One region of the Halomonas flagellata genome, then DNA from elsewhere that is predicted to be linked to it. Evidence: predicted binding sites of a transcription regulator. Region 1 holds the regulator's gene; the other holds the start of a gene.
What was found. Region 1 encodes FNR, which switches genes on or off when oxygen is low (the NO sensors DNR and NnrR bind a similar motif). Its sites were predicted from a motif close to TTGATNTANATCAA; they were not measured.
Positions count from the first base shown of each region.

Region 2: a site for FNR is predicted at 1,708-1,721, ahead of clpB (ATP-dependent chaperone ClpB). Genes of this name have one in related genera too.

Region 1 is NZ_JAKVPY010000015.1:13,141-26,859, reverse strand. Features, by position in the region: gene MKP05_RS13125 (heavy metal translocating P-type ATPase) at 1-2,200, shown strand, start outside; gene ccoS (cbb3-type cytochrome oxidase assembly protein CcoS) at 2,197-2,430, shown strand; gene MKP05_RS13115 (sulfite exporter TauE/SafE family protein) at 2,430-3,128, shown strand; gene hemN (oxygen-independent coproporphyrinogen III oxidase) at 3,224-4,639, shown strand; gene fnr (fumarate/nitrate reduction transcriptional regulator Fnr) at 4,741-5,484, shown strand; gene ttcA (tRNA 2-thiocytidine(32) synthetase TtcA) at 5,701-6,603, opposite strand; gene MKP05_RS13095 (3'-5' exonuclease) at 6,735-7,361, opposite strand; gene MKP05_RS13090 (DUF294 nucleotidyltransferase-like domain-containing protein) at 7,410-9,233, opposite strand; gene MKP05_RS13085 (DUF4212 domain-containing protein) at 9,760-10,020, shown strand; gene MKP05_RS13080 (sodium:solute symporter family protein) at 10,027-11,823, shown strand; gene MKP05_RS13075 (hypothetical protein) at 11,919-12,434, shown strand; gene MKP05_RS13070 (hybrid sensor histidine kinase/response regulator) at 12,539-13,719, shown strand, end outside.
Region 2 is NZ_JAKVPY010000019.1:77,023-87,797, forward strand. Features, by position in the region: gene rluD (23S rRNA pseudouridine(1911/1915/1917) synthase RluD) at 1-837, shown strand, start outside; gene pgeF (peptidoglycan editing factor PgeF) at 848-1,603, shown strand; gene clpB (ATP-dependent chaperone ClpB) at 1,851-4,433, shown strand; gene MKP05_RS15475 (acetolactate synthase 3 large subunit) at 5,112-6,836, shown strand; gene ilvN (acetolactate synthase small subunit) at 6,836-7,327, shown strand; gene ilvY (HTH-type transcriptional activator IlvY) at 7,421-8,308, opposite strand; gene ilvC (ketol-acid reductoisomerase) at 8,483-9,499, shown strand; gene pssA (CDP-diacylglycerol--serine O-phosphatidyltransferase) at 9,655-10,533, shown strand.

The DNA.
Region 1 (13,719 bases):
GTTCGTCCACCCCGAGGCCGATGGCGGAGGCGTCCATGCCACCCTCGCGGTGGACGGCATCACCTGTGCCGCCTGTGCCTGGCTGATCGAGCACCGGCTCAACGCCCTGGAGGGCATCGACTCCAGCGCCGTCAACCTGACCCACCACCGGGTGCGGGTGAGCTGGGACCCGCAGCGGGTCAAGCTGTCGCGGATCCTCGCCGAGATGGCGGCGATCGGCTACCAGGCCCAGCCCTACGAGCCCGACGAGGCCCAGAGCCGCCTGCAGCGGGAGGAGCGCATGAACGTGCGCCGACTGATCGTCGCCGCCGTGGGCATGGCCCAGGTAATGATGTTCTCCATCCCCATCTATGTGTCCGCGCCCGGTGAGATCAGCGACGACTTCCTCGCCCTCTTCCACTGGCTCTCCTTCGCCCTGGCCACCCCGGTGGTGTTCTTCTCGGCCCTGCCCTTCTTCCGCAATGCCGTGCGCGACCTGCGCACCCGGGTACTGGGCATGGACGTGCCGGTGTCGCTCGCCATCGGCGGCGCCTACCTCGCCAGCGGCTATGCGGTGCTCTCCGGCACCGGCGAGGTCTACTTCGACTCGGTAACCATGTTCACCTGCTTCCTGCTCTTCGGTCGCTACGTGGAGGCCCGCGCCCGGCGCCGCAGCGGTCACAGCGGCAATGCCATGACCGGCGTCCTGCCGCTCTCGGCGATCCGCCTCACCGACGAGGGCGAGGAGCGCATCCTGCCGGCCAGCGAACTCGCCCCCGGCGACCGGGTACTGGTCAAGCCCGGCCACGGCGTGCCCGCCGACGGGGTGATCGAGGATGGCGAGTCGAGCCTCGACGAATCGATGCTCACCGGCGAGTACCTGCCGGTGGCGCGCCGCCCGGGGGAGACCGTCACCGGCGGCAGCCAGAACGTCGAGAGCCCGCTGGTGGTGCGCGTCACCCACGCCGGGCGCGAGGCCCGGGTCGCCGGCATCGTCGACCTCACCGACCGCGCCTTCGCCAGCCGTCCGCGACTGGCCCGGATGGCTGCCCGCATGTCGCACCTCTTCGTGCTGCGTCTGCTGCTGGTGACCGCCTGTGTCTCCACTGCCTGGTGGTTCATCGACCCCTCGCGGATGCTCTGGGTCACCCTCTCGGTGCTGGTGGTGACCTGCCCCTGCGCCCTGGCGCTCGCCACCCCCACGGCGCTGACCGCCGGCCACGGCCAGCTGCGCCGCCGCGGCGTGCTGGTGACCCGCGCCAACGCCATCGAGGCGCTCTCCCGGCTCGACAGGGTGATCCTCGACAAGACCGGCACCCTGACCACAGGGCGCATGGCACTGGTGGAGACCCGCCCGCTCGGCGACCTCGACGAGGCACGCGCCCGGGTGCTGGCCGCGGCCCTCGAGGCGAGCTCGGAGCACCCCATCGCCCGCGCCTTCCATCCACACCGCGACGCCACGGTGCGCGCCCGGAACCCGGTCAGCCGCACCGGCCAGGGCCTGGAGGGCGAGATCGAGGGACGCCCCTGGCGCCTGGGCAAACCCGATTTCGCCGCGCCGGCACAGCCGCCGAGCCCGCCGGGCGAGGGGCAGTGGCTGCTGCTCGCCGAGGCGGGCGAGCCACGCGCCTGGTTCATGCTGCAGGATCATGTGCGCGAGGATGCGGCCGACACCATCACCGCCCTCCAGGCGCTGGGGCTGCAGGTGGAGTTGCTCTCCGGCGATACTCCCGAGGCGGTGGGCCGGCTCGCCGCGCGGCTCGGCATCGTCACCTGGCAGGCCTCGGCCAGCCCGGAGGACAAGCTCGCGCGCATCCGCTCCCTGCAGGCCGGGGGCGAGAAGGTGGCCATGGTCGGCGATGGCATCAACGACGTGCCGGTGCTGGCCGGGGCCGACGTGGCCATCGCCATGAACGGCGCCACCGACCTGGCCCGCACCAGTGCCGACGCCGTCTTGCTCAGCCCACGGCTGGCGCGTATCGTCGAAGCCATCGAGATCAGTCGGGCCACCCGCCGGGTCATGCGCCAGAACATGATCTGGTCGGTGTGCTACAACGTCTCGGCACTGCCGCTGGCGGCCATCGGCATCGTGCCGCCCTGGGTCGCCGCGTTGGGCATGTCGGCCAGTTCGCTGGTGGTGGTGGGCAATGCCCTGCGACTCAACCGCTTCCGCTCGGCCGCCGCGCCCTTCGTTCCGACCCCACGGCTGGTGAACGCATGAGCATCCTCTACCTGCTGATTCCGCTGTCGCTGATCCTGCTCGGCCTCGCCGTCTGGGCCTTCTTCTGGGCCGTGAAGCATGACCAGTTCGAGGATCTCGAGGGCCCCGCCCATCGCATCCTCTTCGACGAGGACGAGAACGACCTCCCCCCCGAGGAGCGCCAGCGCCGGCGACAGTCGCGTGGCGAGGTCGACGACGCCCCCGCTGACCGGGAGGAACCGCCGCGCTGATGGATCCCACCGGCCTGGGTCTACCGCCCCTGCTGGCGGCCTTCGTCTTCGGCCTGCTCGGCGGCGCCCACTGCATCGGCATGTGCGGCGGCATCATGAGTGTGCTGACCTTCGCCGTGCCCCCCAGCCTGCGCTCCCCGACACGGCTCTCCGGATTGCTGCTCGGCTACAACCTGGGGCGCATCACCAGCTACATGACCGCCGGTGCGCTGGTGGCCGGGCTCGGCACCCTGGTCGCCATCACCCCCACGGCCCGCCTGGTGCTGCAGGGGCTGGCCGCGGTGATGCTGATCCTGATGGCGCTCTATATCGCCGACTGGTGGAAGGGGCTGCTCAGGGTGGAGGCCGTCGGCAAGCGGCTGTGGCGCCACCTGGAGCCGCTGGGCCGGCGGCTGATGCCTGTGGTGAAGGTTCCCCAGGCGGTGGCGCTGGGGGCAGTCTGGGGCTGGTTGCCGTGCGGGCTGGTCTACTCCATGCTCGCCTGGAGCCTGGCCACCGCCGCCCCGCACCAGGGCGCCCTGCTGATGGGCGCCTTCGGCCTGGGTACCCTGCCGGCCCTGCTGGTCACCGGCCTGGCGACACGCCAGCTCGGCAGCCTGATCCGCCACCGCGCCACCCGCACCCTGGCCGCGGCGTCGATCATCGCCTTCGCCCTGTGGCAGCTCTGGATGCTGCTGCCCGCCGGCGGCCACGCCTGACCCCCCGACGATCTCGTTCCCGCTTGACGCAGCTCAACACGGCCGGGGGTCGCCCTCGCTACCATCGAGGCATGTCCATCATCCGGAGTGCCGTCATGTCCGCTCACGCGACGCGCGAAGGCCCAGGGGGTTCCGCCCAGTTCGCCTGGGACCCGGTACTGCTGCGCCGCTACGACGCCTGCGGCCCGCGCCCCACCTCACATCCCACGGCCCTCGGCTTCCGGGAGGACTTCGGGCCCGACGACTTCACCGCGGCCCTCGCCCGCAGCAACGACGCGGGCCGTGCCTTGTCGCTCTATGTCCATGTGCCCTTCTGCCGCCAGGCCTGCTTCTACTGTGCCTGCAACAAGATCGCCACCGGGGACACGCGGCTGGCCGAGCCGTACCTGTCGCGCCTCGACCGGGAGATGGTGCTCACCTCCCGCCATCTCGACGCCGCCCGGGAGGTCCAGCAGCTGCACTGGGGCGGCGGCACCCCGACCTTCCTCACCCTCGACCAGATGAGCGACCTGATCGATCGCCTCGATGCCCGTTTCGGGCTCTCGGGCTCGAGGGAGCGTGACTACGCCATCGAGATCGACCCCCGGGAGGCCAATGTCCTCACCCTGCGCCATCTGCAGGCACTCGGCTTCAACCGCCTGAGCCTCGGCGTCCAGGACCTGGACCTCAGGGTGCAGCAGGCGATCAACCGGGTCCAGCCCCGGGTACTCACCGAGTCGCTGATCGACGAAGCCGACCGCCTCGGCTTCCGCTCGCTCAACCTCGACCTGATCTATGGCCTGCCGCTGCAGACCCGCGACAGTTTCGCCGAGACCCTGGCGCAGGTGATCGCCATGGCCCCGGCCCGGCTGTCGGTGTTCCACTATGCTCACCTGCCCGAACGCTTCACGCCCCAGCGCCGCATCCACGCCGAGGACCTGCCCGGGCCCGAGGAGACGCTGGCGATGCTGCATACCACCCTCGAGATGCTGACCGCGGCGGGCTATGTGCACATCGGCATGGACCACTTCGCCCGCCCCGACGACAGCCTGGCAAAGGCCCAGCGCCAGGGTAGCCTCACGCACGACGTCCGGGGCTACTCCAGCCACGCCCGGTGCGACCTGGTGGGGCTCGGCGTCTCGGCGATCAGCCGGGTCGATGACGCCTACGCCCGGAACCCCGTGGGGCTCGCCGCCTATGAGGCGGCGCTGGATGCCGGCCGCCTGGCCACCGACCGCGGACGGCGCCTGACATTCGACGACTGCCTGCGGCGGCACGCCAGCGAGCGCCTGATATGCGACCTGTCCCTCGATCTCGAGGCGCTGGGCCAGGCCTTCGGGGTCGATGCCGAGGCCCGGCTGGCCGATGTCCTGGCCCGGCTGGAAGGAGCCGAGCGCGATGGCCTGGTGGAGCGTGCCGGCCCCCGGCTCGTCGTCACGCCGATCGGCCGGCTGCTGCTCCGGCACCTCGCCATGGCCTTCGACCCCCAGCTCCCGGACCAGCCGGCCTCGCCCCGCTCACGCCTCCGGTGAGGGACTACCTCCGATGGCCGGAGGCTACCTCCAAAGGGATGCTATGCCGGCCCGGACGAATCCCCCATAATGGTGGCAGAGTCACCATCATGGAGGAGAGCATGCCTGATACCGCGACCGGCAGGCGGCGTTCCCTGCTGCACGAGACCCGCTGCCAGACCTGCAGCCTCAGCTCGCTCTGCCTGCCGCTGGCACTCGAGCTCCAGGACATGGACCAGTTCGACGCCATCATCCGGCGCCGCGCTCCCCTGAAGAAGGGCGAGGCGCTGTTCCGCCAGGACAGCGCCTTCACCAGCATCTACGCCGTGCGCTCGGGCAGCCTCAAGCAGGTCACCACCGAGGGCTGCGGCGAGGACCAGTTGACCAACTTCTACCTGCCCAGCGAGCTGGTGGGCCTCGATGGCATCGACGAGGCGCGCTATCCCGGCACGGTGGTGGCGCTCGAGACCACCACCGTCTGCGAGATTCCCTTCGACCGCCTCGACGCCCTCTCCGAGGAGCTGCCGGAGCTGCGCACCCAGCTCTACCGCAGCATGAGCAAGGAGATGCGCGACGACCGCCGCATGATGCGGCTGCTGTCCCGCAAGACCGCCGACCAGCGCCTGGCGACCTTCTTCGCCGGCCTCTCCGACCGCTTCCGCCGCCGCGGCTACTCGCCCTACAGCTTCCGCCTCTCCATGTCCCGGGCCGATATCGGCAACTACCTGGGGCTGGCGGTGGAGACGGTGAGTCGCATCCTCGGCCGCTTCCAGACGCAGGGGCTGGTGGCCGTCTCCGGCCGCGAGGTCAACATCCTCGACCTGGCGGCCCTGGCACAGGTCGCCGAGGAGGAAGGCGCGCGCTGAGGCGCTGCGCGCCAGCTGGAAGCTGGAAGCTGGAAGCTGGAAGCTGGAAGCTGGAAGCTGGAAGCTGGAAGCTGGAAGCTGGAAGCTGGAAGCTGGAAGCTGGAAGCTGGAAGCTGGAAGCTGGAAGCTGGAAGCTGGAAATCAGCATGTTGCCACCAGCCCTGGCGTCAAGGTTTTTTCTTTAAGCTTCCAGGCGCGAAGCGCCGCTCTTCCAGCTTATGACTCTTGGCGGATATCGATGCGGTCGGCCTGCCGCCGGGCCTGCTTCTCCTCCAGGCCGGCGAAGTCGAAAAGCTTGCGGTCGGCCAACTGCGAGGGCGCCACGTTGGTCACCGCCTTGAACATGCTCTCGAGCCGGCCGGGGTGCCTGGCCTCCCATTCGGCGAGCATCTCCTTGACCACCTGGCGCTGCAGGTTGGGCTGGGAACCGCAGAGATTGCAGGGGATGATCGGGAAGTCCATCAGCCGCGCGAACTCGGCGATGTCCGCCTCCCGGCAATAGGCCAGCGGACGGATGACGATGTTCCGGCCGTCGTCGGAGAGCAGCTTGGGCGGCATCGCCTTGAGGCTGCCGCCGAAGAAGAGGTTGAGGAACAGCGTCTCGAGGATGTCCTCGCGATGGTGGCCCAGGGCGATCTTGGTGGCACCGATCTCCTCGGCGAAGCCGTAGAGCGAGCCGCGACGCAGCCGCGAACAGAGCGCACAGGTGGTCTTGCCCTCGGGGGTCTTCTCCTTGACCACCGAGTAGGTGTCGCGCTCGAGGATGTGGTACTCCACCCCGATGCCATCCAGGTACTCGGGCAACACCTGCTCGGGGAAACCGGGCTGCTTCTGGTCGAGGTTGACCGCCACCAGCGAGAAGCGCACCGGAGCATTGCGCTGCAGGCTGCGCAGGATCTCGAGCATGGTGTAGCTGTCCTTGCCGCCGCTCAGGCAGACCATCACCCGGTCGCCCTCGCCGATCATCTCGTAGTCGATGATGGCATTGCCCACCTGGCGTCGCAGGCGCTTCTGCAGCTTGTTGAACTCGCGCTTGCCCCTGGCATCGAGGGTGGTGGCGTCGCCTGCTGTGGCGGGAGCATCGGCAGGGTTGGGGTCGAAGATCACGGCGTCTTGCATGGTCGGGGCGCTGCCAGAGCGGCTGGAAATCACGGGTGCCTATCCTACCACCACCGCCGCCGCCTGGCGACGGTACGGCGTCGACGGCCCGGAGGATGCCCATGCCGTGGCTGCCCCTCGAGACGAGGGGCTCACGAGCTCCGCTTCGCCAGCATGGCGCCTCGCTCCAGGCGCAGATACATCAGCGCCGTGGTCACGGCATCGCCCAGGGCGGTGTGGCGTCCCATCACCGGCACTCCCAGGGCGCCGGCCACCTGCTCGAAGCGCAGGCCCGGCTCGACCTCGGGATGGCTGCGGCGTAGCTGACGGACATAGGCATGCGCCACGTCGATGCCGGCATTGGGCAGGTCGAAGCCGAAGCGCGGCCGCAACTCCCGGTTGATGATCGACAGATCGAAATCCAGGCACCAGCCCACCAGCGGCCGGTTGCCGATGAAGTCAAGGAAGCGGCCCAGTGCCGCCCCGATGCTTTCGCCACCCTCCAGGTCGATGCCACGCAGGCCGTGGATGCGTATCGAGTCGCCACTCAGCGACGCGGGCCGCTGCAGGCGCAGGTCCAGTGATTCGCTGGCCAGCACCCGATCGCCGCGAATCTTCACCGCCGCCAGCGACACCAGTTCGGCACTGCGGGTATCGAGCCCGGTGGTCTCGCTATCGATGGCGACCAGCTCGTCGCCGGTGTAGGGCTGGAACAACCAGGCATAATAGCCGTCGGCCTGGCGACGCCGGTCGGCGGCCCGGCGCAGTACCTTGAGCATGGAGTGACCTCCTGTTGTTGTTGTCGATCCCTGAAAGAGCGCCGCGCGTCATGAGTATTCCAGATGGAAGCGATGCGACAGGCGCTGCTTGAAATCCTTGACGATGTGCAGCGCCTCGCGGAGCAGGTCGCGCTCCAGCGACGAGAGTTCCTGCACCACCACCCGATCGGGCTTCCCGCCCTTGCTGCCATCGCCGTCCAGGCGCGCCAGCTGCTGCTCGAGGCGCAGTTGGGTGAACAGTGACAGCGCCTCGCCCAGGTCCTCGGCGAAACGAGCCTCCAGGCGACCGTCCTCGGCCAGGGCGTCGAGGCGCTCCAGCGTCGAGGTCAGGCGGATGCCGCGCTCCAGAGCCATGGCACGCACCCCGTGGACGATGGGGAAGATGCCGCCCTTCTTGATGTCGATGCCGTGCTGGGGCTTCTTCAACGAGCCGAACAGGGTCAGCGGCGTGGAGAAGCGCAATGCCGGGCGGGCAAAGTAGGAGAGCAGGATCTCGTCCCGGGAGCAGCGCTCGAACAGCTCCTCGCGGACCTGCTCGAGCAGGGTCGGGTTGCCTGCCACCGCGTGGGAGTCGAGCAGGATGGCGAGCTTCATCAGGCTGTCGCCGTCGCGGCCCGCCGCCCAGCGGGCAATGCGGCCGCGCCACTGGGTCACGCTGCCCACCCACTCCGGGTTGGAAACCATGATATTGCCCGGGCAGGGCGGATAGCCGAGCTCGATCAGGGTGTCGGTGAGTCGCTGCATCTGCTCGGCGCAGTCGGGCCAGTCGAGGTCATCGGCCAGGATCAGGCCATTGTCCTGATCGGTCTTGAGAATCTGTTCCCCGCGCCCCTCGCTGCCCATCACCATCAGGCAGCTGTCGCCGTGGTAGCGCTCGTCGATCAGAAAGCCCCAGGCCTTGTTCATGATGCGGCCGTTCAGCGCCGCCAGCAGCCCCATGGCGAAGCGCAGCTTGACTCCCTGGGCCATCAGCGCCCTCACCAGCTCCGGGGTACGCCGGCTGGCCGCGGCCAGCGCCTCGAGGCTGTCCGCCTGCGCCACCTGCAGGCTGACCACGTAGCTGCGGCTGGAGAAGTAGCTGAGCACGTCGGTCAGCTCGACCACGCCGCAGGGCGCGTCCTGCTCCATGACCACCACCCGCTCCACCTTGTGGCGAGTCATCACCACCAGCACCTCGAACAGGTACTGGTCCGGCGTCACCGTCACCAGCTCGAAGTGGGCCACCGCCTGCACCGGGCTGTCCTGCTCACGCCCCTCCAGCACCAGGGCGTTGAGCAGGTCGGTCTTGGTGACCATGCCCGCCCCCTGCTCGCCGTTGACCAGCAGACTATCGGCGTGACTGTCATGCAGGGTGGCCACCGCCTCGGCGATGGTCGACGCCGGCCCCACGCAGAGCGGCTGGCGCATGCACTCGCTGACCCTGGCCAGCATGAAGCCGGCCATGGTCACCCCCCCCTCGGCGCGCTGCTCGGTCAACAGGCGGGCCTTGTGGGCCAGGGTCTGGCGGAAGAACTCGGCGAAGGCCGGATAGTCGTCGCACAACTGCAGGAACAGGGCCTTCGGCAGCAGATAGCAGAGACTCTCCTGCTCGGCGCGGAAGCGATAGCGGCTCTTGCCGTTGAGGATGCTGATGGCACCGAACAGGTCGCCATGGGTGTAGTGGCCGATGCGCTCGCGCGCACCGGGAAGGGTCGTGTCCAGTTCCGCGACCTCGCCCTTATGGATGATGAAGACGAACTCACCGGGCTGGCCGGCCTCGAGAATGATCTCGTCACGATCGAAATAGGCCAGGTCGATACCACTGCGAACGCGCGCGCGTCCTTCATCATCCAGGAAGGTGAAGGGCGGTTGAGAGAGATCGACATCGACCATGGGGCTGTCCTCGTTAGGCGGCTGTCTCACCCCGCAGGTTCATAGGCCCGTCACGGCCACGGTGACTTCAAGATAGCAAAGTGATGATCCAGGAAAGAACCTAGACAATCGTCCTATCCTTTCCGAATTAGACCAACGTCATAGCGCCCTGCGTGATTAGACCATCGTCCCATACCTGGCCGGCTAGACCATCGTCCTATGCCCCCTCTGGATGACTCGCAACCTACGGCCACAACAGCTAATAAAGTGCTGATATGTAAAGAAAACTACAAACGACATTCCATCGCTATTTATTCATGATACCAAAGTCTGGGATTTATTTTTCCCGTTCATTGCCCAGTATCCACCATGAGTCATGCGGGGCAATCGCACGTCGACAATCCTTGTCACCGACAGGCTGGCAATATCCTCGTACAGGAGGACCGTTCGAGGGGGAGTCGTTGTATACGTGCGATTGCCCCGATGGGGCTTGTGGAATGATCGGCGCACCTTCTCACCCTCTCAATAACAAGTGGAGAGCAACACCATGGCAGATGAGAAATCCAATGCCGCTGCTTACTGGAAGGCGAACATCCGTCTGATTGCCGGCTGCCTGATCGTCTGGGCGCTGGTGTCCTACGGATTCGCCATCCTGCTACGTCCCCTGCTGTCAGCCATTCCCATCGGCGGTACGGACCTGGGCTTCTGGTTCGCCCAGCAGGGTTCGATCCTGACCTTCATCGGCATCATCTTCTTCTACGCGTGGAAGATGAACCGACTCGATAAACAGTTCGGACTCGGGGAGTAAGCCAGCATGAGTCAGTTTGCCATCAACCTGCTGTTCGTAGGGGCCTCCTTCGCCCTCTACATCGGCATCGCGATCTGGGCCCGTGCCGGATCGACCAAGGACTTCTACGTGGCCGGTGGCGGCGTGCACCCGATCACCAACGGCATGGCGACCGCCGCCGACTGGATGTCCGCGGCCTCCTTCATCTCCATGGCGGGCCTGCTGGCCTCCGGGGGCTACGCCAACTCCACCTTCCTGATGGGCTGGACCGGTGGCTACGTCATCCTGGCCATGCTGCTGGCGCCCTACCTGCGCAAGTTCGGCAAGTTCACGGTGCCCGACTTCATCGGTGACCGCTTCTACAGCAACACCGCCCGCCTGGTCGCCGTGATCTGCCTGGTCGTCGCCTCGATCACCTACGTCATCGGCCAGATGACCGGTGCTGGCGTGGCCTTCTCCCGCTTCCTGGAAGTCTCCAATACCTGGGGCATCTGGATCGCGGCCTTCATCGTCTTCCTCTACGCGGTCTTCGGCGGCATGAAGGGCATCACCTACACCCAGGTGGCCCAGTACATCGTGCTGATCATCGCCTACACTATCCCGGCCGTGTTCATCTCGCTGGAGCTGACCGGCAACCCCATTCCCGGCCTGGGCCTGTTCAGCACCCACTCCGAGTCCGGTGTGCCGCTGCTGGCGAAGCTGGATGACGTGATCAATGCGCTGGGCTTCCGCGACTACACGGCCGATGTCGACAACAAGCTCAACATGGTGCTGTTCACCCTGTCGCTGATGGTCGGTACCGCGGGCCTGCCTCACGTCATCATCCGCTTCTTCACCGTGCCGAAGGTGGCCGATGCGCGCTGGTCTGCCGGCTGGGCCCTGGTGTTCATCGCCCTGCTCTACCTGACCGCTCCCGCGGTGGGGTCCATGGCACGCCTGAACCTGATGACCACCGTCTATCCGGATATGGCCGGCCAGGTCGAGAACTACGATGAAGCCGCCACCAACCCCATCCTCTACGAGGAGCGTCCCGAGTGGGTCCGGACCTGGGAAGAGACCGGCCTGATCACCTTCGAGGACAAGAACGGCGACGGCCGCATCCAGGTCTACAACGACGGCAACGAAGCCTTCGCTTCAACCGCCGCAGAACGTGGCTGGGAAGGCAGCGAACTTACCGTCAACAACGACATCCTGGTCCTCGCCAACCCGGAGATCGCCAACCTGCCGAGCTGGGTCATCGGCCTGATCGCCGCCGGTGGTATCGCTGCGGCACTGTCCACGGCCGCCGGCCTGCTGCTGGCCATCTCCTCGGCCATCAGCCATGACCTGATCAAGACCATGATCAACCCGAAGATCACCGAGAAGGGCGAGATGCTGGCGGCGCGGATCTCCATGGCCGGCGCCATCCTGCTGGCGACCTACCTGGGCCTGAATCCCCCGGGCTTCGCGGCACAGACGGTGGCGCTAGCCTTCGGTATCGCCGGTGCCTCGCTGTTCCCGGCGCTGATGATGGGCATCTTCTCCAAGCGGGTGAACAACAAGGGCGCCGTTGCCGGCATGCTGACCGGCCTGGGCACTACCCTGCTCTACATCTTCACCTACCTGGGCTGGTTCTTCATTCCGGAGACCAACATGCTGCCCAACACGCCGGACAACTGGATCCTGGGCATCTCGCCGCTCTCCTTCGGTGCGGTCGGCGCGATCTTCAACTTCGCCGTGGCCTTCGCCGTCTCCAGCGCCACCGAGGAGCCGCCGCAGGAAATCCAGGACCTGGTGGAAAGCGTCCGCTATCCGAAGGGTGCTGGTATCGCGACCGGCCACTAAGCCATAATGGCTGCCCGACCCGGGCTCCGGGTCGGGGACCCAAACCGGATCGGGCTTCCATGGGGAAGCCCGATCTCTTTCAGGAAGGTCGATTTATGTTATGGCATTTGATCGGGGCGATTTTTGCCGGCCTGGGCGCCGCGGGGATCGGCCTGCTGCTGCGTCTCGTCAGCGGCAAGCGGCTGCCACGCTGGATCATCCCCGTCTGTGCCGGCCTCGGCATGCTGGGCTACCAGATACACTACGAGTACTCCTGGTTCAGCCAGAAACAGCTCCAACTGCCCGAGTCGGCTCGGGTCGTCTCCATCGAGAAGGGCGGTGCCTTCTGGCGTCCCTGGACCTACATCTTCCCCATGACCACGGCCTTCAGCGTCGTGGACCGGGACAACCTGGTCCCGACGCAGGTGGAGCACCACCGACTGGTCGAGTTCATTCTCTATCGCTTCGAACGACAGTACGTGGACCAGGTGTCACACCAGGCCTGGCTGATGAACTGCACCACGCAATCCAAGCTGCCCCTCGTGGGTGAGGAGCGCCGGCCACGCTTCGCCGAGCTGAGCAGTATCGACGCCGAAGCCCCCCTGTTCCAGGCGGTATGCACCGAGGAGTGACCTGCCTTCCCTGGCAACTGACGGCCAGCGGTCGACCGAGCGACGCCCGGCTGCCCTCTCGGGCGGCATTGCCCTAGAATGGGCGCACACAGGGGGGAGTGCGCATGTTCGCTGGCTGGCTGCTGATCGCCGTTTCGTTGCTCTACATCGCCGTGCTGTTCGCCATCGCCTGGCGGGGCGACCGCCGTGCCCGCGAGCACGGCGCCAGCCGGCGCCGCCCGGTGATCTACAGCCTGGCGCTGGCCATCTACTGCACCTCCTGGACCTTCTATGGCGCCGTGGGCCAGGCGGCCACCGCCGGCTGGTCCTTCGCCAGCATCTATGCCGGGCCGATCCTGACGTTCCTGCTGTTCTGGCCGGTGCTGGCCAAGATGATCCGCGTCGCCAAGCACCAGAACGTTACCTCGATCGCCGATTTCATCGCCTCGCGCTACGGCAAGACCCAGTCGCTGGCGGCCTTCGCCAGCCTGGTGGCGCTGATCGGCACCCTGCCCTACATCGCCCTGCAGCTGAAGGCGGTGGCCACCTCCTTCGCCGTGCTCACCGATGCCACCGACATCACCCGCACCCCGCTGTTCGGCGACACCGCCTTCTACGTGGCGCTGGTGATGGCGGCCTTCGCCATCCTCTTCGGCACTCGCCACACCGACGCCACCGAGCACCACGAGGGGCTGATCCACGCCGTGGCCTTCGAGTCGCTGGTCAAGCTGCTCGCCTTCCTGATACTCGGCGCCTACGTCACCTGGGGCATGTTCGACGGCCTCGGCGATCTGCTGGGGCGGGCCGAGACCCAGCTGGAACTGCAGCGTCAGCTCGCCCAGCAGGACTTCGGCCAGAGCTTCTGGGCCCAGACCCTGCTCGCCATGCTGGCCATCCTCTGCCTGCCCCGCCAGTTCCACGTGGCGGTGGTGGAGAATACCCACCGCGACGACGCCACCAAGGCACGCTGGCTCTTTCCGCTCTACCTGGTGGCCTTCGCCTTCTTCGTGCTGCCGCTGGCCGCCGCCGGCCTGACGATGTTCGCCGACAGCGGCATCGAGCCGGACACCTATGTGCTGGCGCTGCCGATGGCGGCGAACAACGAGTGGCTGACCCTGCTGACCTTCATCGGCGGCTTCTCGGCGGCCACCGGCATGGTGATCGTCGCCGCCGTGGCGGTATCGATCATGATCTCCAACGAGATCGTGATCCCGGCGCTGTTCCGCCTGCGCTGGTTCGACACCAAGGCACGCGACTACGGCCGCCTGGTGCTGCGCGCGCGGCGCATCACCATCGCCGTGATCCT
Region 2 (10,775 bases), on a different contig from region 1:
GCCGGGGCCCTGACCGTCGACGGCACTCCCGCCAGGCCGAGGGACAAGGTCTACGGCGGCGAGCGGCTGCAGCTGCAGGCCGAGCTCGAGGACGATGCCCGCTTCGAGCCCGAGGCGATCCCGCTGGACGTGGTCTTCGAGGACGACGAGGTGCTGGTGATCGACAAGCCGGCGGGGCTGGTGGTTCACCCGGCCGCGGGAAACCCCGACGGCACCCTGCTCAATGCCCTGCTGCACCACTGCCCGGCGCTGGCCGCGGTGCCGCGGGCGGGCATCGTGCATCGGCTCGACAAGGACACCTCCGGGCTGATGGTGGTGGCCAAGACCCTGATGGCCCAGACCTCGCTGGTCGAACAGCTCCAGGCGCGCAGTGTCTCCCGTGAGTACGATGCGGTGTCGGTCGGGGTGATGACCGCCGGTGGCACCCTCGATGCACCCATCGGCCGCCACCCCAGGGATCGCAAGCGCCAGGCGGTGAATGCCTCCGGCAAGCCGGCGGTGACCCACTACCGGGTGGTGGAGCGCTTCCGTGCCCATACCCATGTGCGCTGCCGGCTCGAGACCGGCCGCACGCACCAGATCCGCGTGCACCTGGCGCATCTGCGCTATCCGCTGGTGGGCGACCCCGTCTATGGCGGACGGCTCAAGCTGCCGAGGGGGGGCGGCGAAGCGCTGAAGGCGCTGCTGCGCGAGTTTCCCCGCCAGGCGCTGCACGCCCGCAAGCTGGCCTTCGTCCATCCCGGTTCCGGCGAGACCCTGACCTTCCGCGCGCCGCTGCCGGATGACATCCTGTTGCTGCTCGACTACCTCCGCGACGACGTCGAGACCCTGCGTTGAGGACCCCGCAATGAGCGATGCCCCGGACCTGCGCCCGACCCTGATCCTGCCCGACTGGCCGGCCCCCGTCACCGTGGGGGCCTTCGTCACCACCCGGGAGACCGGCCCCAGCCAGGAGGACTTCGCCGCCTTCAACCCGGCCGAGCACGTCGGCGACAACGCGGCTCACGTCACCCTGTGTCGACGCCTGCTGCAGAAGGAGCTCACCGACGAGCGGCCGCTGCTGTGGCTGAACCAGGTCCACGGCGCCCGGGTGCAGCAGCGCTATACGGACGAGCCACCCGAGGCCGATGCCGCGGTGGCCTTCGACGAGGGCCACGCCTGCGTGGTGCTCACCGCCGACTGCCTGCCGGTGCTGTTCTGCGATCGCCGCGGACAGCGGGTGGGGGTGGCCCATGCCGGCTGGCGCGGGCTGGCCGGCGGCGTGCTCGAGGCCTCGGTGGCCGCCCTCGGTGTGCCGGCGGAGGAGGTGCTGGCGTGGCTTGGCCCGGCGATCTCCAATGCCCAGTTCGAGGTCGGCCCCGAGGTGCAGAAGGCCTTCGTCGGCGTGCATCCCGAGGCGACCGAGGCCTTCGAGCCCAGCCCCTACCGGCTCGGCCACTACATGGCCGATCTCTACAAGCTGGCGCGCCTGCGCCTCGAGCGGCTGGGGGTCTCGCACATCAGTGGCGGGCACTTCTGTACCGCCTGCGAACCGCGCTTCTACTCCCACCGCCGCGACGACGGCAAGACCGGGCGGATGGCCAGCGTGATCTGGCTCAGGTAGCACCGGGCCACGGGCTTCGAGCGTCGAGCCAAACTACCGCCCGCCGCCCGCCGCCCGCCGCCCGCCGCCCGCCGCCCGCCGCCCGCCGCCCGCAGCCCGCAGCCTTGACCCGCGTCAATCCGCGCGTGCCTTTCCCTGGTGGCCGACTTGAAAGCGGTCCACGCTGGCTCCATTGAGTGTGTCAAGATGAATCGACAGGGACGAGCGGCGTGTCCGAATGCGTCGCCACCCCGATGGAGGAAAGCGCATGCGTTTCGACAAGTTCACCGCCAAGCTGCAGAACGCCGTGGCGGATGCCCAGTCCCTGGCCGTGGGGCGTGGTCATAACCAGCTCGAGCCGGGCCACCTGCTGCTGGCGCTGCTGGACGCCCGCGATACCGGCGTCAAGGCACTGGTCCAGAAGGCCGGCGGCGATGCCGCCCGGCTGCGCGACGGCCTGGTGGGCCACCTCGACGACCTGCCCAGGGTCGCCCAGTTCGATGGCGAGGTGCAGCCCTCCCGCGACCTGGTCAAGCTGTTCAACCTCACCGATCGCGAGGCCCAGAAGCGGGGCGACCAGTACATCGCCAGCGAGCTGGTGCTGCTGGCGGCGCTGGAGATGGGCCATGCGGTGACCAAGCTGCTGACCCAGGCCGGGGTGACCCGCAAGGCGCTCGAGACCGCCGTCGACAGCGTGCGCGGTGGCGAGCGGGTCGACGACCCCAACGCCGAGGACCAGCGCGAGGCGCTGGAGAAGTACACCCTGGACCTCAACGAGCGGGCAGCCAGCGGCAAGCTCGACCCGGTGATCGGCCGTGACGACGAGATCCGCCGCACCATCCAGGTGCTGCAGCGGCGCACCAAGAACAACCCGGTGCTGATCGGCGAGCCCGGCGTGGGCAAGACCGCCATCGTCGAGGGCCTGGCCCAGCGCATCGTCGACGGCGAGGTGCCGGAAGGGCTCAAGGACAAGCGCGTGCTGTCGCTGGACATGGGTGCGCTGCTGGCCGGGGCCAAGTTCCGCGGCGAGTTCGAGGAACGCCTCAAGTCTGTGCTCAAGGAGCTGGCCCAGGAGGAGGGCCGGGTGATCCTGTTCATCGACGAGCTGCATACCATGGTCGGCGCCGGCAAGGCCGAGGGCTCCATGGATGCCGGCAACATGCTCAAGCCGGCGCTGGCCCGCGGCGAGCTGCACTGCGTGGGCGCCACCACCCTGGACGAGTACCGCAAGTACATCGAGAAGGACGCCGCCCTGGAGCGCCGCTTCCAGAAGGTGCTGGTGGACGAGCCCTCCGAGGAGGACACCGTGGCGATCCTGCGCGGCCTCAAGGAGCGCTACGAGGTGCACCACGGCGTCGACATCACCGACGGCGCCATCATCGCCGCGGCCAAGCTGTCGACCCGCTACATCACCGACCGCCAGCTGCCCGACAAGGCAATCGACCTGATCGACGAGGCGTCGTCACGGATCCGCATGGAGCTCGATTCCAAGCCCGAGGAGATGGACCGCCTCGACCGCCGGCTGATCCAGTTGAAGATGGAGCGCGAGCACCTCAAGAAGGAGACCGACGAGGCCTCGAAGAAGCGCCTCGAGAGCCTGGAGGAGCAGATCGGCGAGCTCGAGCGCGAGTATGCCGACCTCGACGAGATCTGGAAGGCCGAGAAGGCCAGCATCCAGGGCGCGGCCCAGTTCAAGGACGAGCTCGACCGGGCGCGCATCGACCTGGAGCAGGCGCGTCGCCAGGGCGACCTGGCGCGGATGTCCGAGATCCAGTACGGGGTGATCCCCGCGCTGGAGAAGAAGATCGCCGAGGCCGGCGAGGCCGAGGCCGATACCGCCAGGCACCAGCTGCTGCGCTCCAACGTCACCGAGGAGGAGATCGCCGAGGTGGTGTCGCGCTGGACCGGCATCCCGGTGGCCAAGATGCTCGAGGGCGAGCGCGACAAGCTGCTGCGCATGGAGGCGGCGCTGCACGAGCGGGTGATCGGCCAGGACGAGGCGGTCACCGCCGTGGCCAACGCCGTGCGGCGCTCGCGCGCCGGCCTGGCCGACCCCAATCGGCCCAACGGCTCCTTCCTGTTCCTCGGCCCCACCGGGGTGGGCAAGACGGAGCTCTGCAAGGCGCTGGCCAACTTCCTCTTCGACACCGAGGAGGCCATGGTGCGCATCGACATGTCGGAGTTCATGGAGAAGCACTCCGTGGCGCGGCTGATCGGGGCGCCCCCCGGCTATGTCGGCTATGAGGAGGGCGGCTACCTGACCGAGGCGGTGCGCCGCAAGCCCTACTCGGTACTGCTGCTCGACGAGGTGGAGAAGGCCCACCACGACGTCTTCAACATCCTGCTGCAGGTACTGGAGGATGGCCGCCTGACCGACGGCCAGGGGCGTACCGTGGACTTCCGCAACACCGTGATTGTCATGACCTCCAACATGGGCTCGGACATCATCCAGCGCATGGGAGGCGACGACGCGGACTACGCGCAGATGAAGGAGATGGTGATGGCGGTGGTGGGCGACCACTTCCGGCCGGAGCTGATCAACCGCATCGACGAGGTGGTGGTGTTCCACGCCCTGGGCCAGGAGCAGATCCAGGCCATCGCCGGCATCCAGCTCGACCGCCTGCGGTCACGCCTGGCCGAGCACGACCTGTCGCTCGAGGTCAGCGACGCCGCCCTGGCCCAGTTGGCCGTGGTGGGCTTCGACCCGGTGTTCGGGGCGCGACCGCTCAAGCGGGCGATCCAGAGCCGCATCGAGAACCCGCTGGCCCAGGACCTGCTGGCCGGGAAGTTCTCCCCGGGCGACGTCATCCATGTCGACGTGGAGGAGGATCACCTGGTGTTTCATCACTGATACACAAAGCGTTACGTTGTCGCTCGGGCCCCCGGTCGACGACTGGCTACACTGAAACCAGGTTGCGTCCTGTAACCGTTTGCCCGCCGGTTCCCCATGCCGGCGGGTTTTTTTATGCCGTTCGGCGGGCGCTTTCCTGTCGCTATCCGGGCGAAAGTGCCTTGCCGAAATTCCGTTCATGGGCTACCCGAGCGTCCTCGGCGGTTGACACCTTCGTGATGCTAATGGAATCTTGACCGTTCCTGATTGCGGGCGCGGACTCCTGCGGGTGACCCCCCACTGCCGCGCGAAGGGTAGGCCACCTGGCCTCTACCCGCCGAAGGACTACCGACATCGGCCAACCGCCGGTGGCGGCCAACGCCCCGACGCGGCGATCCGCCGTGAAAGGGAGCTGCTGATTTATGTCGCGAGCGACGATAGGTTGACCGTCGCCGGAACGGAAAAGCCGGAGTTTACAAGGCAGTAAATGAGGACTTTGAGTACCGCCGGCGGTCAAGATATCGAGCGCAGCAATAAATCGGCGTTCCCGAATGAGAGTGCAGGCCCCAACAGGGCCCATTAAGCCAGGGTTTGGCATCAGGTGCCGGCGTGTCCGGCAGCGGCATACCGCCGCACTCGAACCCGTGACCCGATCAGCGGGCACGGATCGCACTCGAGACCTCCAGGGGAGAAACATCTGTGGAACTGCTTTCCGGCGCGGATATGATCGCCCGCTTCCTCCAGGATGAGGGCGTCGAATACATCTATGGCTATCCAGGTGGCGCGGCGCTGCACATCTATGACGCCCTGTTCCGCCAGGACAAGGTCAAGCACATCCTGGTGCGCCATGAACAGGCCGCGACCCATGCGGCCGACGGTTATGCCCGGGCCTCGGGCAAGCCGGGGACGGTGCTGGTCACCTCCGGTCCCGGTGCCACCAATGCGGTCACCGGCATCGCCACCGCCTACATGGACTCGATTCCGATGGTGGTGCTGTGCGGTCAGGTGATGAGCCACCTGATCGGTGACGACGCCTTCCAGGAAACCGACATCATCGGCGTGACCCGCCCGATCGTGAAGCACAGCTTCTCGATCAAGCACCCGACCGAGATTCCGGAAGTCCTCAAGAAGGCCTACTACCTGGCCTCGACCGGGCGTCCCGGTCCGGTGGTGGTGGACATTCCCAAGGACATGACCGCCCCCACCGAGCGCTACGAGTACGTCTACCCGAAGAAGGTGAAGATGCGCTCGTACAATCCGGTCACCCGCGGGCATACCGGCCAGATCAGGAAGGCCGTGGAGATGATGCTCAAGGCCAAGCGCCCGGTGTTCTACACCGGCGGCGGCGTGGTCACCGGCCGGGCCTGCGAGGGGCTGACCGACCTGGTCAAGCGGCTGGGCTTCCCGATCACCACCACCCTGATGGGGATCGGCTCCTACCCGCAGAGCGACCGCCAGTGTCTCGGCTGGCTCGGCATGCACGGCTCCTATGAGTCGAACATGGCGATGCACCATGCCGACCTGATCATCGCCATCGGTGCGCGCTTCGACGATCGGGTGACCAACAACACCTCCAAGTTCTGTCCCACCGCCAAGATCATCCATGTGGACATCGATCCCAGCTCGGTCTCCAAGACCGTGCGGGCCGACGTGCCCATCGTCGGCCCCGCGGCCAGCGTGATCGACGAGATGATCAGCCTGGTGCAAGGCAAGGAGATCGCCAATCCCGAGGCCCTGGCCGAGTGGTGGCAGAAGATCGACGGCTGGCGCGAGGAGCGCCACGGCAAGCTCTATGAGCCGTCGCAGCCCGGCGAGCCGATCAAGCCGCAGGAGGTGATCGAGGCGCTGTGCCGGATCACCCGCGGCGAGGCGTACGTGACCACCGACGTAGGCCAGCACCAGATGTTCGCGGCCCAGTACTACAAGTTCGACAAGCCCAACCGCTTCATCACCTCCGGGGGGCTCGGCACCATGGGCTTCGGCTTCCCGGCGGCCATGGGCATCAAGCAGAACTTCCCCGAGGAGCAGGTAATCTGCGTCACCGGCGAGGGCAGCTTCCAGATGATGATGCAGGAGCTGTCGACCTGTAAGCAGTTCGGTGGCGGCGTGAAGATCGTCAACCTCAACAATGCCTCGCTGGGCATGGTGCGCCAGTGGCAGGACCTCAACTACAAGTCCCGCCATGCGCACTCCTACATGGAGTCGCTGCCCGACTTCCAGAAACTGATCGAGTCGTATGGCTTCACCGCCCTGAAGGTCGAGACGCTCGAGGAGCTCGAGCCGGCACTGGAGAGAGCCTTTGCCGACAAGCACGAGCTGGTGTTCCTCGACGTCGCCGTGGACCCGCACGAGCACGTCTATCCGATGCAGGTGCCCCTGGGCTCCATGCGCGACATGCTGCTTTCGAAGACGGAGCGGACCTGATGCGTCATATCATCTCGATCCTGATGGAAAACGAACCGGGCGCCCTGTCACGTGTGGTGGGGCTGTTCTCTCAGCGCAACTTCAACATCGAGACGTTGAACGTGGCGCCCACCGAGGACCCGAGCCTGTCACGCCTCACGGTCACCACCGTGGGCGACGACCGGGTGATCGAGCAGATCACCAAGCACCTCAACAAGCTGATCGACGTGGTCAAGCTGGTCGACCTCACCGAGGGCAACCACATCGAGCGCGAGTTGATGCTGATCAAGGTCAAGGCGCTGGGCGCGGCCCGCGACGAGGTCAAGCGCACCGTGGACATCTTCCGTGCGCAGATCGTCGACGTCTCGCCGAGCCTCTACACGGTGCAGATCACCGGGGACGCCGGCAAGCTGGATGCCTTCCTGCAGGCCATGGGGCCGGTGGGCATCCTCGAGGTGGCGCGTACCGGAGTGTCGGGCATTGCCCGCGGCGACAAGGTGTTGTCCCTTTGATTTACGACTGCGTTCACTCGTGACGTAAATCAGTCTTCTACATGCCTTGTTGCTGAATCCAGAGGCCGCCCTTCGGGGCGGCTTTTTTGTGCCTCACCGTTCGACCACCTCGTCCCAGAGCGCCTGGATCAGCGGGCTCCTGAGGCGACGCTCGAGCACGCAGAGCCCGACGTCGTAATGGGGCAGCTCCGGCTTCACCGGCAGTACCCGCACGCGCTCGCGCAGCGGGCTGTTGTCGAGCACGATTTTCGGCACCACCCCGACCCCGAAGCCCAGCCCCACCATGCTGACGATCGCCTCGTGGCCGGCCACCTGGGCGTAGATCCGCGGGGCGATCCCCAGCGCCCGGAACCAGGTGTTGCTGTACTCCCGCGACAGGCCCGCCTCGGAGAGGATCATCGGCACCTCTCGCCACTGCTCGGCGGAGGGCGACTCGGGGGTGGAGGGTATCCAGCCGTGGCTGTCATAGGGGGCAATGAACACCAGCGGTGAGCGGGTCAGCGACTTGAAGGCCAGCGCCTCGGGCACCTGGCGGGGACGCGAGGTGATCGCCATGTCCTCGTCGCCGCTCAGCACCCGCGCCATGGCCTCGGCCGGGTCGCCGGTATGCAGCTTGAGCTCGATGCCGGGATAGCGGGCCCGGAATTCGCTGAGCAGTTCGTAGAGGAAGCTGTAGCTAGCGGTCACCGAGCAGTAGATGCTGATCTCGCCGGTGAGGGTGCGTGCCTCGCTCATCAGCGACAGGCGCAGCTGCTCCCACTGTTCCAGGGTCTCGCGGGCATAGCCCTGGAAGGTCTGTCCCTGGCGGGTCAGGCTGACGTGGCGGTTGTCGCGATCGAACAGACGCACGCCGAGGCTCTCCTCGAGCTGGCGGATCGAGCGGGAAAGCGTCGAGGGGCTGACGTGACAGGCATCGCTGGCGCGGCCGAAATGCAGGGTGTCGGCGAGGGCCAGGAAGTGTTTCAGGGGGCGCATGTCCATCCGGGGAGTATTGCATATTTCGGCATGCGGCGTTGCAAATATCGCGTTTTACGCAATGGGGCGGCTGGCGTAAGGTATCGACATCGGTCGTCAGACCCCCAGCGCCGCGACAGACGGCGCGGGTGGCCATCAACGCTGACATCGTTACCAACCCCTTCCTCTCAGGAGCACAGCATGCGCGTTTACTACGACAAGGACTGCGACCTCTCCCTCATCCAGGGCAAGAAGGTCACCATCGTGGGGTACGGTTCCCAGGGCCATGCCCACGCCAACAACCTGAAGGAGTCCGGCGTCGACGTCACCGTCGGCCTGCGTTCCGGCTCCTCCTCCGTCGCCAAGGCCGAGGCCGCCGGCCTAAAGGTCGCCAGCGTGCCGGAAGCCTGCAAGACCGCCGACGTGGTGATGATCCTGGCGCCGGACGAGAACCAGAAGGCGATCTACGAGCAGGAGGTCGAGCCGAACCTGAAGCAGGGCGCCACCCTGGCCTTCGCCCATGGCTTCAACATCCACTACAACCAGATCGAGCCGCGCAAGGACCTGGACGTGATCATGATCGCGCCCAAGGCACCGGGTCACACCGTGCGCTCCGAATTCGTCAAGGGCGGCGGCATTCCCGACCTGATCGCCATCCACCAGGATGCCTCCGGCACCGCCAAGGAGCTGGCGCTCTCCTATGCCGCCGGCGTCGGCGGTGGCCGTAGCGGCATCATCGAGACCACCTTCAAGGACGAGACCGAGACCGACCTGTTCGGCGAGCAGGCCGTGCTGTGCGGCGGTGCGGTGGAGCTGGTCAAGGCCGGCTTCGAGACCCTGACCGAGGCCGGTTATGCCCCGGAGATGGCCTACTTCGAGTGCCTGCACGAGCTCAAGCTGATCGTCGACCTGATGTACGAGGGCGGCATCGCCAACATGAACTACTCCATCTCCAACAACGCGGAGTATGGCGAGTACGTGACCGGCACCGAGGTGATCAACGAGCAGTCTCGCGCCGCCATGCGCAACGCGCTCAAGCGCATCCAGACCGGCGAATACGCCAAGATGTTCATCAACGAGGGCAACAGCAACTACCCGTCGATGACCGCGCGTCGCCGCCTGAATGCCGAGCACGAGATCGAGATCGTGGGCGCCAAGCTGCGCGGCATGATGCCGTGGATCGCCGCCAACCAGCTGGTCGACAAGTCCAAGAACTGATCGCCGGCCGCGGTGCGGCCAGCCACGAGGGCGCGGGTTTCCGCGCCCTCGTGGCGTTTCGGGGGCCGACGGCAGGCATGGTTCCCTCGACGCCACCGTGTAGAATGGCAGTCATTCACCAGCGCGTGAATCCATTCTGGTAACGGACGAGGCGAATGAGTCAGGATCCCCACAATACCGAACATGATGCCGGTCGCCCCGGTGCCGAACAGGGCAGGGCCGAGCGCGAGACGGCTTCCCCCGCCGAGGAAGACCTGGCCGCTACCTTCGTGCGCGAGACGGAGGTCATCGAGGAGTCCATCGAGGACGGCAAGAAGGTGCGTCGCAAGGGCATCTACCTGCTGCCCAACCTCTTCACTACCTCGGCGCTGTTTGCCGGTTTCTTCGCCGTGGTGGCCGGCATCAACGGCGACTTCACCGCGGCCGCCGTGGCGATCTTCATCGCCATGGTGCTCGACGGCCTGGATGGCCGGGTGGCGCGGATGACCAATACCCAGAGCGCCTTCGGTGCCGAGTATGACAGCCTCTCCGACATGCTCTCCTTCGGCGTGGCGCCGGCGCTGGTCGCCTTCACCTGGATACTGCAGGACATCGGCAAGACCGGCTGGGTGGTGGCCTTCCTCTATGTGGCCTGCGCCGCACTGCGTCTGGCACGCTTCAATGTGCAGATCGGCAGCGTCGACAAGAAGTGGTTCATCGGCCTGCCCAGCCCGTCGGCCGCGGCCTTCGTCGCCGCCAGCGTCTGGACCTTCCACAGCTTCGATGCCGACGCGGTCGGCTTCAAGTTGTTGATGCTGTTGGTCGTCGCCGCCGCCGGGGTGCTGATGGTCAGCAACATCCGCTACTACAGCTTCAAGGATATCGACCTCAAGGGGCCGGTACCCTTCGTGGTGCTGCTGGCCATCGTGCTGGGCTTCGTGGTGATCTCGGTGGAGCCTTCGGTGATGCTGCTGCTGCTGTTCGGTAGCTATGTGGCGTCGGGGCCGGCGATGGCGATCATGCGCAAGATGAAGCGCTCGCCGCCCGCCAGTTGAGCGCTTGATGCCTCGCTGCAGCGCCCGCCTCGAGCGGGCGTTGTCGTCTCTCGGCCAGGGGGCGGCTTGTCCACAGGCGGTCTGCCCGAACCGCCTGTGGACGACGGCGGCTCGCCGGCTTGGAATTTTTCCCGAAAAGGCCTTGCGGGGCATCGGGGAAATCCGTAAAGTACGCATCCGCTGCCGGCGACGGGCAACGTTGCAGGCGGTGATGAGTGGCAGAAGTGTTTGTTATTTATGAG